DNA from 2 places in the Paenibacillus sp. E194 genome. Region 2 is predicted to be linked to the other one. Evidence: riboswitches for the same ligand, from Rfam matches in the RefSeq annotation. Region 2 holds a riboswitch; the other holds the start of a gene.
What was found. A riboswitch is a leader RNA that binds a small molecule or an ion and turns the genes downstream of it on or off. The one in region 2 is predicted to bind S-adenosylmethionine.
Positions count from the first base shown of each region.

Region 1 (7,764 bases), on a different contig from region 2:
CAAAGCGCCGATAGCTGTGCCCTACAAAGGTGATGAAGCGTGTCGTTGTCGTCTCTGTGCTGTCCGATAGAAAATCAAGATCGTGATTGCTCATTGTTTATTAGCCTCCTTATCTGCTGCTCCAATAAGAATGATATTATTATATAGTAGCGTCCAACATTTAGAAATAGAAATACAGGAATTGACACTTGAGAAGAGCATGCTATAATGGTAATAAATTCATAACTAGGACGAGGAAGCACCTCATTGCGATGCGTATATACGCACCGTGATGAGGTGCTTTCTTTTTGTCCGAAAGAAGTGAATAGAAGGTCGCAAGCAATCGGAGATGTTGTTTCACATTATCAGGTCTATCGAATAGGGAGGGTATAGTTGATGCAAATTGTATGGATGGCCAGATTGGAGCGAATGGTGCTGGACGATGGGGAGATGGTGTCTCCGCGTAAGCGGAAGAGGGGAGTAGATTCTTCTCGTGATACCTCATATGGATTAGTTACGGCTGGAGTAGATGAGGGGAAGTGGATCTTACTCTGGGAACCAGATGGACAGCCTGCCGAAGTATGGTTCGAGGGGACGGTATGGGCCGAGATGCGGGCGGCTATGCGGCGTGGCATGGCACGCTTGCTGCACGCTGGGTACCGTCTGACTATTGGTTTTGTGCCGGAGGCCGATATACACGAGCGCAGAATGAAGGAACGCAATGAATGGGTTGCCTGCTATGCGGATCTATATGCCCGTTCTGAGGTATATGAACAGCTTGCGAAGTGGCGTAGGGAGACGGCGAGTAAGCTGCGCCGGGCCCCTTATTGGATTGCAACGAATCGTATGCTTCGTATGGTCAGTGCCTTGCTTCCGCACACCTTGGAAGAGCTGAAGCAGCTTCCTGGGTTCGGGGATGCGAAGCTGACATCGTATGGAGCCGATATCATTGCAATTGCGAAGCGATTCGAGAGGACGACGGCTTTCCCGCTGGATTGGATATCCTCCGTTGTATCCGAAGAGGAGTTCGCGAAGTGGGTCTATTCCGAATGGGAATCGAAGCAGAACCAAGAGCTCTCCAAGCTGACAGATCGCCGTGTATTGCTGGAAGGCTTGCAGCAGCAGTTGTCGATTGCGCAATTGATCGAGCTTCTTCAGGTAGATCGGCGTGAACTCATTATGCGCATTGAGGCGGTAGAACGTGAAGGCTATAATGTGTGCATGCTGGTTGAATCGGAGCTTCAATCTATGACGGAAGAGCAGCGGGCAACGATAGAGCTGGCATTCGATGAACTGGGCGATGAATACTTGAAGCCAATCTATGTGAAGGCATTTGGAGAATCGGCATTGGACGAATCCTATGCCGAGGTACAAGCGAACTATGAGCGGATTCGATTGCTGCGGCTTCTGCATCGAAGCAGAGCGAGAAGCGGCAGACTTGCACAGGCGGCTAGCTGACAAATGCCACATGATTCGAAGGGCGTATGCCGAGCTCGTTAATGAATTTTCAATGCTGAGTAGCAACACCCCGCTCCATATTCGAAGGTGGAGCGGGATGTTTTTTGATTTGCATACGGTTGAATCATTGATGAATATATCCTGTCTCTTTGCGTATGACAGGAGCAACTTCAGCAGCTAATAATTCGATAGCTGCTGCGACTTTCGAGTACGGGAGGCCGCCAATATCGATCTGGGCGATGAAGCGTTTATGTCCGAATAATTCGTGCTGGCGGAGAATCTTCTCGATGATTTGCTGCGGGCTTCCGACAAAGAGGCCTTGATCTGGGCCAACCAACTGCTCGAAGTCACCGAAGGTTATGTTGGAATCACGGCCGCTTCGTCGCATAAAGTGCTTGTAGTAATTCGCGTAGTAAGGATAGAATTCATCCATTGCTTGCTGCGATGTTTTGGCGATGTAACCGTGACTCGTTACGGCTATTTGGAGTTTTTCTTGGTCGTGGCCGGCCCTGCTTCCTGCCTCGCGATATACTTCTACCAACGGCTTGAACCTTGCAAATTCGCCCCCTAATATAGCCATCGCCATATTCGTCCCCAATCTACCAGCCCGAATCGCGCTCTCCTGCGTTCCCCCGACGCCGACCCAGATGGGCAGTGCTTGTTGCGCCGGCCGTGGCGCTATTTCGACATCGACAAGGGGCTTGCGGAGACTGCCATTCCAGGTAATGCGTTCTTTGGCGTTAAGTTGAAGCAGCAGGTCAATTTTCTCCGAGAACAATTTTTCATAATCTGCCTGATCGTAACCGAACAGAGGAAACGATTCGACAAATGCGCCACGGCCAGCGATAATTTCTGCACGTCCGTTCGATAGCAAATCGAGTGTCGCATAATCTTCGAACACAAGCACCGGATCTGAGCTGCCTAGCACCGTGGTGGCACTAGTCAATCGAATTTGCTTGGTGACTGAGGCGATCGCACCCAATACGACAGGTGTAGCCGATACAGCAAAATCTAATCGATGGTGTTCTCCAACACCGAACACATCGAGGCCGGCTTCGTCGGCTAGCTTGGCTGCGGCTACAATTTCCTCAAGACGCTGTTTGGGACTAATCGCGCGTCGAGTCAAAGGATCTTGAATAACGTCCCCGAACGTGTAGACTCCTATCTCGATTCCAGCTTGGCTTTTATTACGTTGAACATCACTCTTCTTCATCAATATTTCACCTCATATTGTTGGTTGGGAACATGATGTGAATTCTCTTCGCTGCAATTGAATTATGATGTTTATTAGGGGAGTTGAAAAGAAGGCACTATAAAGTGGTATAGTATCATTGAAGATACCATTGATGGGGGATGTTGGGTTTATGGGGACGGAAGGGAAATGTCCGGGAGCTTACTCGGCCATTGATGTCATTACGGGGAAATGGAAACCGCGTATTTTATATCGATTGGCTCAGTCCGATTCGGTTCGCTTTAATGAGCTAAGACGATTCATACCAGAAATCACTCAGAAAATGTTAACATCTCACTTGAGAGAGCTAGAAGAACATGACGTTGTAAGTCGTGTAATATACGCGGAAGTACCGCCACGAGTGGAGTATTCACTTACTGCATATGGGCGAAACATTATTCCGATCCTGCAATCGCTCCAGGATTGGGGAATGGCTCACTTGTCTCACTTGGAACAGGGTTCTGATCATTCGACAGGCGATCGTTCTCCAATAAAATAGTTTAGGCTAGTAATGCAAAGAAAATAAAGTGGGGGTGTTCAAGGTCATTATCAAATGACTTTCGAACACCCCCGCTGAATATTAAATCCAGTCTTTCTTGCGGAATAAGTAGAACATAAAGATACCAAGCGCAAGCATGAATCCGATCATATACAAGGAGCCGTACTCCCAGTCCATAATTGGAATATATCCGAAGTTCATGCCGTAGATCCCTGTTATTAAGGTTAGCGGCATGAATATAGTTGTAATGGCTGTGAACACTCTCATAATATCGTTTGCGCGATTCGCGATGCTAAGCTGATAAGATTCACGTAAGTTGCCCATGAGGTCGCGGAACGTTTCGAATGTCTCCGATACTTTGACGGCATTCTCGTAAATATCCTGGAAGTACTTCTGCAGGTCATCGCCGATCAATCGCAATTCCTTACGATAGAGGACAAGCAATACCTCTTTTTGAGGGCCAAGACCCTTCTTGAGCCACAGAATCTCACTTCGCAAGCTGATGATTTCATTGAGATGTTCTTTCTTCGTGCTCATAATGAGCTCTTCCTCAAGCTTGTCGATCTTCGCTTCAATTCGATCTCCTACTGTGAAGTAGTTGTCGACAACCAAGTCAATGAGCAGGTAGAGCATAAGGTCAGGGGTGCTCGCTTGCTGCTCCCACAATACAGGCTTCACCATACGCAGCTCGTTAATCTTCTGCTTCGTTACGGTAATAATGAAGTGTTTGCCGAGGAAAATGTTCAATGAGCGTAAAAAGATCTCTTCATCGTCAAAGCGAATGCTGTTGAACACGATAAAATAATGACCTTCATAAATTTCGATTTTGGGACGCTGCTCTTCTTCACTCATGCAGTCCTCAACTGCCAAATCATGCATGCTGAATAATGGCTGCAGAACGACCAAATCCTCAATGTCAGCATCGATCCAGTAGAAGCCATTCTCTGGCGGTGTTAATGCGACATTGATATCTTCCTCAGTCGTGAAGACGCCCTCGTTGACCAGACGGATTTTCATTGCACTCACTCCTTGGCGCTGTCGCCATTGCGACATGCGCATCGTCTAATGTTACAGACGACTCGACAAGGTTGGGCATGCGCAGTCCGTCGTTCGCGCACGTGATATAAGCCTAGGCACAATTAGTGAACTAGGTTCTCGCAGAGGCACGAATCCCGACATTGGACTGCGAACTTGCCGCTGCCTGTCGAATCGTAATATTCGGTTGTACGTACGTACTACGGAACGACCTCGGGTCGCCATCCATCCGAACTCACCTCAGCTTGAATAATTGTACGTGACTTTATACATCATGCGCCCAGTGAAGGAATGATTGTTGCCTTCATTGAAAAGTTAAGGCCTCGATGCACCTTGTTAAGTATAACGCTCGTACTTCAACCTTTCAAGACAAAATCCATTGGCGGAATTCGTCAATAATGCATCGTATGCGAAGGGGGTGGAATCGTGAATTTTTGTTGTGTTCACCTCTTGACGAACAGCTTCTCTTTGCCGTACATTATTACCAAGACCAAATCAAATGAATATTCATATAAGCAATCTTATCAAGAGTAGGTGGAGGGACAAGCCCGATGAAGCCCGGCAACCGGCAATGCGCACATATGAAGCGCGATGCACGGTGCTAATTCTTGCAGGAACGATGGAAGTCGTTACTGACAGATGAGAGAGGCTCATGAGCATGTACAACATGACCTTTCTCGTAGTCGAGGAAGGTCTTTTTGTATGTCTCCAAGCCATTTTATCCGTTTCAAGGCAGGCCAATTTACGGTTGCCGCAATGCTGATTTCATGTGACTAGCACCATCCAATAACCATTTTCGAGGGGGAGAGCGTCAATGCCGATTAAAATTCCGGATCATTTGCCGGCCAAAGAAATTTTGACTCAGGAGAATATCTTCGTCATGGACGAAACGAGAGCCTATCATCAAGATATTCGTCCGCTGCGAATCATCATTCTCAACTTGATGCCGACGAAAGAGACTACGGAAACCCAACTCCTGCGCTTAGTGGGCAACACGCCGCTGCAAGTTGAGGTGACGCTCCTTCATCCAGCAAGCCATACATCCAAAAATACGTCCGCACAGCACTTATCTTCGTTCTACAAAACATTTGAAGATATTGAAGGAGAGCAGTTTGATGGCATGATCATTACGGGTGCTCCTGTCGAACAGATGAAGTTTGAAGATGTAGACTATTGGGATGAGTTGTGCCGCATTATGGAATGGTCTAAGGAGAATGTAACTTCCACGTTCCATATTTGCTGGGCATCACAAGCGGGCCTCTATCATCACTATGGGGTACCGAAATATGCGTTGGATCAGAAAATTTTCGGTGTGTATGAGCATGTACTAGCTAAGGAAAATGTGAATCTGACACGCGGCTTCGACGAGATGTTTCTTGTACCGCAATCCCGTCATACGGAATTTCGGAGAGAGGATATCACGAAGATTGCCGAGTTAGAAATATTAGCGGAGTCAGAAGAAGCAGGAGTGTACTTGGTAGCGACACATGATGGGAAACAAATTTTCGTGACTGGTCATTCGGAATACGATTGCTGTACCCTGAAATGGGAATATGACCGCGATATTGCGAAAGGGATGGAGATGGACATTCCGAGAAATTATTTCCCGAATAACGATCCTTCCCGCAAGCCTTATTCTACTTGGCGTGCGCATGCCAGCCTTCTCTTCTCAAATTGGCTGAACTACTACGTATATCAAGAAACACCTTACGAATTGGGCAAGGCCGTACCGCGCAAGGAAGGGGCTCATCAATTATGATCGAACGTAACGAAGAGAACTACCGCATCGAAAGTCGACTAGCTCAAATTGGATCGGTTCATGAACCAAAAACAGGAGCTATTAATTATCCGATTTACCAAGCAACTGCATTCAGGCATCCGAAGCTTGGGCAGAGCACGGGGTTTGATTACATTCGGACGAAGAGCCCGACTCGTACTGTTCTAGAGGAAGCAGCAGCTACGTTAGAATGTGGGGATGCTGGATTTGCCTGTAGTTCTGGCATGGCGGCATTACAGACATTGTTCGCGATGTTCGGGCAAGGCGATCATCTGATTGTTTCCCTCGATCTGTACGGCGGTACTTATCGTCTGTTGGAGCGGATTATGTCTCGTTTCGGTGTGAAGGCCTCTTATGTAGATACAAATGATTTTGATGCGCTTGAGTCTGTAAGAACACCGCAGACGAAGGCCGTCTTCATAGAGACGCCTACGAACCCCTTGATGATGATTACGGATATCGAGAAGGTAGCAGCGTGGGCGAAGGTTCATGGAATTCTCACCATCGTTGACAATACGCTGCTGACGCCATTTTTCCAGCGCCCGATCGAACTTGGGGCAGATATGGTAGTACACAGTGCAACGAAGTACTTGGGCGGACATAATGATGTGCTTGCTGGTCTGATCGTAACGAAAGGGAAGCAGTTGTCGGAAGAAATCGCCTTCCTGCATAATTCGATCGGGGCTGTCCTGAGCCCGACTGACTCCTATCAATTGATGCGCGGCATGAAGACACTTGCCCTTCGTATGGAGCGGCATCAGTACAACGCAACCCGCATTGCCGAGTGGTTGTTAGAACATCCTGCCATCGACAATGTGTATTATCCTGCACTCGAGCAGCATCCGGGATATGAGATCCAACAGCGTCAATCGTCGGGCAACACAGGCATCTTCTCCTTCCGCTTGAGGAATGCAGCTTATGTAGAGCCGATCCTGCGCCACCTGAAACTAATCGCCTTCGCGGAGAGCTTGGGTGGGGTAGAGTCGCTGATGACTTATCCGGCGATCCAGACCCATGCGGATATTCCGCAGGAGATTCGGGATCGGATTGGTGTTGACGATCGCTTGCTAAGATTCTCGGTTGGAATTGAACATGTTGATGACCTAATCGCTGACTTGGAGCAAGCTATAGAAGCGGCTAGAGTAGAAGTGGAGGGATAACGCAGATGAATCAAGCATCAGACGGTCAACCAATTAAGCAATCACGCCGGTTTGCGACGAAGCTGATCCATTTTGGCGGTGAGATCGATGCCGGTACGGGAGCTTCCAGTGTCCCGATATACCAAGCTACGACATTCCATCATGAGGACATTTACAATCCGCCTCAGTACGATTACTCTCGCTCTGGCAATCCAACACGTGAGGCATTGGAACAATATATTGCACTGCTCGAGGGCGGGACAAATGGATTTGCCTTCGCATCAGGGATGGCAGCGATCTCTTCGACATTCTTGCTGTTATCGGCAGGAGATCATGTTATCGTAACGGAAGATGTGTATGGTGGAACGTACCGTCTCTTGACCTCCATTTTAAACCGGTTGAACATTGAGTCCACCTTGGTGGATATGACCGACATTGAGCAGGTGAAGGCTGCGCTTCGTCCCAATACGAAGGCTGTCTATATGGAGACACCGTCCAATCCGACGCTCAAAATTACGGATATTGCAGAAGTGGCTGCATGGGCCAAGGAAAAGGGTTTGCTCACCATGCTGGATAATACGTTCATGACCCCTTATCATCAGCGTCCGATTGAGCTTGGTGTTGATCTAGTCTTACATAGTGCAAC
Region 1 covers NZ_JMDX01000003.1:29,397-37,160, reverse strand. Annotated here, with positions in the region: gene AZ66_RS00850 (DUF3055 domain-containing protein) at 1-94, opposite strand, end outside; gene AZ66_RS00845 (HRDC domain-containing protein) at 376-1,437, shown strand; gene AZ66_RS00840 (LLM class flavin-dependent oxidoreductase) at 1,562-2,650, opposite strand; gene AZ66_RS00835 (winged helix-turn-helix transcriptional regulator) at 2,802-3,167, shown strand; gene corA (magnesium/cobalt transporter CorA) at 3,249-4,184, opposite strand; SAM riboswitch class I at 4,721-4,848, shown strand; gene metA (homoserine O-acetyltransferase MetA) at 5,017-5,961, shown strand; gene AZ66_RS00820 (aminotransferase class I/II-fold pyridoxal phosphate-dependent enzyme) at 5,958-7,139, shown strand; gene AZ66_RS00815 (trans-sulfuration enzyme family protein) at 7,145-7,764, shown strand, end outside.
Region 1: linked by a shared signal. The riboswitch ahead of metA (homoserine O-acetyltransferase MetA) and the one ahead of AZ66_RS17865 (methionine ABC transporter ATP-binding protein) in region 2 are both predicted to bind S-adenosylmethionine.

Region 2 (7,764 bases):
CCGGAGCTGAAGAGCGCTGATCACAATCTCGGTATGTACCGAATTCAAATTTACGATGACAACACGACAGGTGTTCATTGGCAAATTCAAAAGGGCGGCGGCCTCCATCATCATGAGGCTGAGCTGCGCAATGAAGCGCTTCCGGTATCCGTCATCGTGGGCGGGCCGCCTGCACTGATTGCGGCTGCGATCGCTCCACTGCCGGAGAAGCTCCCTGAGCTGTTGATGGCATCATTCGTCATGGGTGAGCGTCTTCCAGTGGTAGACAGCGGATTCGAAGGACATCGTATCCCAGCGGAAGCAGAGTTCGTTATCCAAGGGTATGTTCCACCACATGAGCGCCGCATGGAAGGGCCATTTGGCGACCACTACGGCTATTACTCATGGGCGCATGAGTTCCCGTTCCTGAATGTGAAGCACATGTACCACCGTAAGAATGCGATCTACCCAGCTACAATCGTGGGCAAGCCGCGTCAGGAAGACTACTATTTGGGCGAGTATCTGGTTAGATTGTTGTCGCCAGCGTTCCCGATGGTTATGCCGGCGGTACGCAAGGTACATCCATATCCAGAAACAGGCGTTCACTCGCTTGCCGCAGCTGTTGTACGTGAGAGCTACTCTCGTGAGGCACTTCTGTCTGGCTTCCGTATTCTTGGCGAAGGGCAGCTCAGCTTGACGAAGTTCTTGATGTTGACGGATCAGCCGGTTGACTTAGAGAACTTTGCAGAGCTTACGGAAGCGGTGCTAGAGCGCTTCAAGCCAGAGACGGATCTGTACGTGATTAATAATACGTCCCATGACACACTTGACTATACGGGGCATAAGCTGAACCATGGCAGCAAGGGAATATTGCTCGGTGTAGGCGATGTAGTCCGTGAATTGCCTGGCGTGTACGAAGAAGGCCCGATCGATGAGATTAACGATGTGGCTGTATTTTGCCGTGGCTGCTTGACGATGTCAGGTGCTTCGTATGAAGCAGAACCTCAGCTGGCGGAACGATTGCTACATCGTCTTGCTGCACAAGAGACGAAGTGGCCGCTTGTCTTCCTTGTTGACGACGCTCAGGTTGCCAATACGCAGTTGTCGTTTTTGTGGACGGTGTTTACGCGATTTAACCCCGCATCAGATATATACGCAGCAATGGAAGTCCGTAATCACCATCTCTCGTATAAATTGCCAATTGTTATCGATGCCCGCATGAAGCCAGGCTATCCAGATGAGTTATTCCCGCGTGAGGATATTGTGGAATTGGTCGACCGCCGTTGGAAAGACTATTTCCCAAACGGAATTAAGCGGGGGTGAGTTCCATGCTGCGCAGCTTGTTCGGGGAGCCACCCCGTGTTGACAGCGGAACGTTGAAGGATGCAATGGCGGGGATGGACAACTATTTGGAAGCAATACGCAGTCGCATGGAGGGAACAGGCGATCCCGATCACTTCTGGCGCAAGATAGAAGTGTGGACAGTCGGACTGAAGACCTCCTTGGATGAACTGGAACAAAGCGTATATGCGTCTGACAAGTTCGCCGATCGTGTGTCGAAGCATTATGAGGCCGAGATGTCTGAATCGGAGCAGGATGATTATTACCGGTACGTCTATTTTTATAAAAATGGATTTATTCGTGTGTTCTCGATCTTGGACAAGCTTGGAACGCTGCTGAATACAGTGCTATCCTTGGAGACCGAGAGGGTGAAGCATCATTTCTCTTATTTTACGGTGCTTCGCCAATTGCGCTTCAAGGGACAGCATCCTGAATTGGAACATGCCCTGACGGCATTGAAGGAGCGGCATGAAGATGCACTTCAGCGGCTGCGCAAGCGACGCAATATGGAGATTCATCATATGAACCCAGAAATGCAGGATGATTTATGGCAGCGGCATCGCAGCTTGAATGACAAAATTAAGCTTGAGGATATTCAGGCCAATGTGGCAGATTTGCAGCATGGTCTGGAGATGGTGTGTGGCGCATTGATCCATGTATTTCGACTGCTTCCCGTCAAGTAATGGAATTGAAAAGGGAATAAAAGTTAATTGACAACTTTCACCTGCTGCATTATACTCAATTTAAATTTCATAACTGTTTTCTTATCAAGAGTGGCGGAGGGACAGGCCCTGCGAAGCCCGGCAACCGATCTTGCAACCCGGATGCATAACAGTGAGTTATGCGATTGCAAGATGTCAATGGTGCTAATTCCTTCAGAACGTAATGTTCTGGCAGATAAGAAAGGGAGAGTCGATTTTTCATCTGGTTTCTTCACAGAATACCGAACGTTCGCCCCCTTTTGGCATCTGCCAAGAGGGGGCTTTTTGCATGAACGAGCGGCCCCAAAATTGAGAAGTGAAGGTAGCCAAGGAATGTGGTATATTTGGCGGCAGTTATTGAGAGGATACAGCATACGGATAGATGAAGATAAGGCTGTAGCGCCTATCTATTCTAGAATGTGGCTAGCATGAAGGAAGGTGACGATTCCGTTGATTCGGTTGGAACATATAAGTAAGCAATATGGTGCTAACGGCAAGGTGCAAGGGCTGCTGGCACTGGATGATGTGAGTCTGTCGGTTGAATCTGGCGAGATTTATGGCATTATCGGCCATTCAGGTGCAGGAAAGAGTACACTGCTGCGCAGCATTAACCTGCTTGAGCGGCCTACGGCAGGTGTAGTTGAGGTAGATGGCGTTAACTTAACGAAGCTATCGAAGTCGGCGCTGCAGCAGCAGCGGCGCAAAATCGGGATGATTTTTCAGCATTTTAACCTGCTCAGTTCAGCAACGGTATATGACAATATTGCATTTCCGATGCGCCTAGCGGGAACATCCAAGGATAAAGTAGAGAAGAAAGTAAATGAGTTGATTAGGCTTGTTGGTTTGGAAGAACACAAGCATAAATACCCGGCTCAATTGTCCGGTGGACAAAAGCAGCGCGTAGGGATTGCGCGTGCGCTTGCGAATGATCCGAAGGTGCTGCTCTGTGATGAAGCAACATCGGCGCTAGATCCGCAGACGACGAATTCGATTTTGGAGCTGCTGCTCGATATTAACCGCAAGTTCGGAATTACGATCGTGCTGATCACTCATGAGATGCACGTCATCCAAGCGATATGCGACAAAGTTGCCGTTATTCATGGCGGGAAGATTGCTGAGGCAGGCAAGGTTGTAGACGTGTTCTTGAAGCCTCAGCATCCAGTGACACGTGAATTCATACTCGAGGAGCGAAGCGATGCGGATATCCAGCCTTGGGCATCCTTCAAGAGCCAGGCTGCTGAGCATTCCCGGGTCGTGAAGATCAACTATTTGGGTGAAGTCACGTATGAGCCGGTGCTGCATCGTGTCCTTACGGAAGCGGGCGTCAGCTTCGCGATACTACAGGGGACGATCTCTCGGATGAAGGATACTCCTTACGGCCAATTGGTTGTTCGTCTAGATGGCGACACAAGTGCTGTAGAGCAATCATTATCTTCTCTCCGGGCACAGGGTCTTGAAGTGGAGGTGATCGCGTAATGAATTTCGATTTCTCTACTGTCAATTGGAGCGATGTGTCTTCGGCTACTGGAGAAACATTGCAGATGATGCTGTTCTCTGTACTATTCACCTTCCTTGTTGGCTTGCCGCTAGGCGTGCTCTTATATTTAACTGGGCGCACGGGTAGCAGAGCTGGGAAGATTGTATATAGTATCTTGTCATTCATTGTGAACGTGCTGCGTTCAGTACCGTTCGTTATTCTAATGATCGCGATCATACCGATTACACGAATTGTAGTAGGAACGTCGATCGGGGTTGAAGGAACAATCCCGCCGCTTGTAATCGCGGCTGCACCGTTCTTCGCCCGGCTCGTTGAGACGTCACTGCGCGAAGTTGATCGCGGTGTCATTGAGGCGGCGCAAGCAATGGGCGCATCTACATGGCAAATTGTGTGGAAGGTTCTGCTTCCGGAAGCACTGCCAGGATTGATTGCGGGAACTACGATTACTGCGGTCACGCTTGTATCGTATACTGCGATGTCAGGCCTCATTGGTGGAGGCGGTCTCGGTGATCTGGCGATTCGCTACGGATACCATCGCTATGAGATTGAAATGATGATCGTGGCGATCGTTATTATGGTGATACTCGTACAGGTGCTGCAATGGATTGGCGATGCATTTGTTCGCCGCTATACAAGGAAATAAAAAATATTTGTGCTGAGTCGGTCATTTCATGATTGACGGCAGCACAAAATATGATATAATCCCAGTAATTCAATTGGAATTATCGGTAGTTACAAGTTGGATGAAAAGATCATTTGGATCAAAACCTAATAGGCATAGGAAGCACGCTCTTAGGAGCTTCAACTTACAAATAATCATCAATTAAAATGGGGATCTTGGAAGGAGTAGTGAATTACATGAAAAAGTGGACTTTTGTATTGACGCTTATTACACTCGTAGCGGTGCTTGCTGCTTGCGGCAACAAGAATACAGCAGGCGATAACACGAATGCTTCTGGTGAAGCAGGCAAGGCTAGCACGGAGAAAGTGAAGCTTGTCGTTGCTGCAACGCCAGTGCCTCATGCGGAAATATTGAATCATATTAAGCCGAAGCTGGCTGAGCAAGGGATTGAGTTGGAAGTTAAGGAGTTCACGGATTATGTACAGCCGAACGTACAAGTACATGAGAAGCAGCTTGATGCGAACTTCTTCCAACATAAGCCGTACTTAGACAATGAAGTGAAGACGAAGGGATACAACCTAGTAAGTGTAGGGAATATTCACGTTGAGCCATTCGGAGCTTACTCCAAGAAGATTAAGTCGGTTAGTGAAATTGCAGATGGCGCAACGGTATCGATTCCGAACGATGCAACAAACGGCGGACGTGCGCTGCTCTTGTTGGAGAAGCAAGGCATTATTAAGTTGAAGGATGGCGTAGGTCTGGAAGCAACGGTTAATGACATTGCTGAGAATCCGAAGAACTTGAAGTTCAAAGAGTTGGAAGCTGCAATGCTGCCTCGTACGCTGGATGAAGTAGATTTCTCGCTTATCAACACGAACTATGCACTGCAAGCGAACTTGAATCCTACGAAGGATGCGTTGTTCATTGAAGATAAGGATTCTCCGTATGCGAACATCTTGACTGCTCGCCAGGACAACAAGGATAGTGACGCTGTGAAAAAGTTGGTAGCAGCTTTGCAGTCTGATGATGTGAAGAAGTTTATTGAAGATAAATACCAAGGTTCGATCGTACCTGCATTCTAATTGCAGACTACGCTCCAATGAGAGAAGCCCTAGACGCGAGCTGCCTTTCGATAAGAAAGGTGGAGCTTGCCGCTAGGGCTTTTTTTCTTTGTAACCTAGGTGGAGGAGATTCAAGTACGTTGCATTGCGGAGATGGACAGTTTGTCTACATCAGTGTCTAATGCAAAGTTGTTCTGCCAAGGCAAATATCTTATACTGAACGTGGAAGTTCTTTGAAGCGCTCAAAAGGAGGATTACGACGTGGAACAGCAGCGTAAAATTGCTCTTATTACGGGGAGCGCCAAAGGCCTCGGGAAGATGACAGCTATGACATTGGCCGAAACCGGGCATGATATTGTCTTAAATTATGTACATAGCGAGGCAGAGGCTGAAGAACTGCGGCTCCAGCTCGAGAAGACGGGAATACGATGTATTGCCATTCGCGCGGATATTTCCAAGCCGGAGGAAGTAAAACGGCTCGTTACTGAAATGAATGAACGCATCGGTATGGCTGATATTGTGGTGAACAATGCTGGGCCGTTCATCAGAGAGCGGAGATTGTTCGCGGATTACTCGGAAGAGGACATTATGTATTTATTGAATGGGAATCTAAGTGGTGTCATTCTGCTCGATCATTTGCTGCTCGGATCGATGCGGAAGAAGGGGTGGGGGCGCATTATCCATTATGGCTTCGGCCATGCGTCTGAGGCGCGTTCTTGGCCGCATCGGGCGGTGTATGCCGCAGCCAAGGTGGGACTAGTGTCCTTCACGAAGACACTGGCGGTAGAGGAAGCACAGAATGGCATTACGGTGAATATGATTTGCCCTGGCGATATTCGTGGTGACAACAAGGAGCGTAAGATCGAGGATGTACTTCATCTAACCGATGACGAGACGCCGCGCGGCCGTCCCGGCAGTGGTGAAGATGTGACACGAGTCATTCGCTTCTTATGTGAGGATGCTTCTGACTTTATAACTGGTAATATTATTAATGTTTCAGGCGGACTCGATCCTATTCGTACAACGATTAGCTCGAAATCCTAATGCTGCATGTACGCCCGTCGGCTGACAGACACAGCGTTTGCTGTGCCCTGTTGGAACGAGGGCGTTTTCATATTTTGGGGAAGAAGGATGGACGGGATGCGGGATGTCCTAAACTCTTTTTGATTTCGCGTGATAGGTGGTATGAAGATATGAGTTGGCTGACCAAGCAATTAGCGCAAGCAATCGTCTCACGGACAATGCAGGTCATTGGGTACAATGTAAATGTGATGGATGAGCGTGGGCGGATTATTGGCTCGGGTGACCTGTCCCGTATTAATCAAAAGCATGAAGGGGCGCTCATTGCCATTGAGCGCAAGGGAAGGTTCGAGATCGATGAGGAGAGTGCACGCAATCTTCATGGTGTTATGCCGGGGACGAATCTCGTTATTCAATTTCGCGGAGAAGTTGTCGGCGTTATCGGGATTACGGGAGATCCTGCTGAAGTGACGAAGTATGGGGAACTTGTCAAGATGACAGCTGAGATGTATTTGGAGCAGGCGGATTTGTTGGAAAAGGCGCGCTGGGATAAGCGGATGAAGGAGGATTTTCTCTTATCGGTCATTCATGCGGAACCGGGAGATCAAGCCATGCTTCGCCTGCAGGCGGAACGAATTGGCCTGAAGCCGGACAAGCCTCGTGTTGCTTGTATTCTGGAGCTTACGGATGAACAGGATGCTGATTCGGTACCTACACTGCGCAGAGTTGTAGAACTGTTGGAAGGGCGGCCGACAATTGATCTTATCGCGATTCGGAATACGCGGCAAATCGTCCTATTCAAGCCGCATTTGCACCCACGGAAGCCGAATATGGATATATGCGAGGGAATACGGCAAATTCGGAAGTTGCTGGAAGAGAAGCAGATTGCACCTCTTCGTATCGCGGTGGGCAAGGCTTATTCAGGAATCGATGGGCTCATAGCATCCTATCGCTCTGCTCAAGATACGATGCGCGCGGGTCAAGCGATCCTTCCTGAGCATACGGTCTATTATAGTGAGGATATGCCAAATGAGACGGTACTGGCGAATGTGGGCCGCAGCTGGGTTACGGATGAAATGGAGCAGATGTGGCGGCGATTCATCCAAGAGGATCGAAGCGGGGAATTGAGGCAGACGCTGCAGGTGTATTATGAGGAAAGCGGCGAGCAGCAGCGGATTGCACAGCGGCTGGCCATCCATCGCAACACGCTCCGTTATCGTCTTCAGCGGATTGCGGATGTGACAGGCAAGGATCCCAAGAGCTTTCGCGATTTGTTTACGTTAATGTCGGCGTGGTGGATTCACGCGATGCTGCGCAGTAATGAGTCTTAGCCAGTAAACAAGGGAAAAGCTGAGCATGCCTATTTCATGTATCCTATTTCACATACCGGCCTGATAGCAGTATGAAAAAAGGTTGATTAATCTTGTATTGTGCATTTGAACAAAAAACATACTTTTTAAAGCGCTTCATTTCATGTTTATGCATGATGAAGCGCTTTCATATTGGAGGTAAAGTAAAGGTACAACAACGAAACACTGCATC
Region 2 covers NZ_JMDX01000132.1:4,611-12,374, reverse strand. Annotated here, with positions in the region: gene AZ66_RS17875 (UbiD family decarboxylase) at 1-1,302, shown strand, start outside; gene AZ66_RS17870 (Cthe_2314 family HEPN domain-containing protein) at 1,308-2,003, shown strand; SAM riboswitch class I at 2,082-2,224, shown strand; gene AZ66_RS17865 (methionine ABC transporter ATP-binding protein) at 2,472-3,497, shown strand; gene AZ66_RS17860 (methionine ABC transporter permease) at 3,497-4,162, shown strand; gene AZ66_RS17855 (MetQ/NlpA family ABC transporter substrate-binding protein) at 4,378-5,223, shown strand; gene AZ66_RS17850 (SDR family oxidoreductase) at 5,464-6,246, shown strand; gene AZ66_RS17845 (sugar diacid recognition domain-containing protein) at 6,396-7,553, shown strand.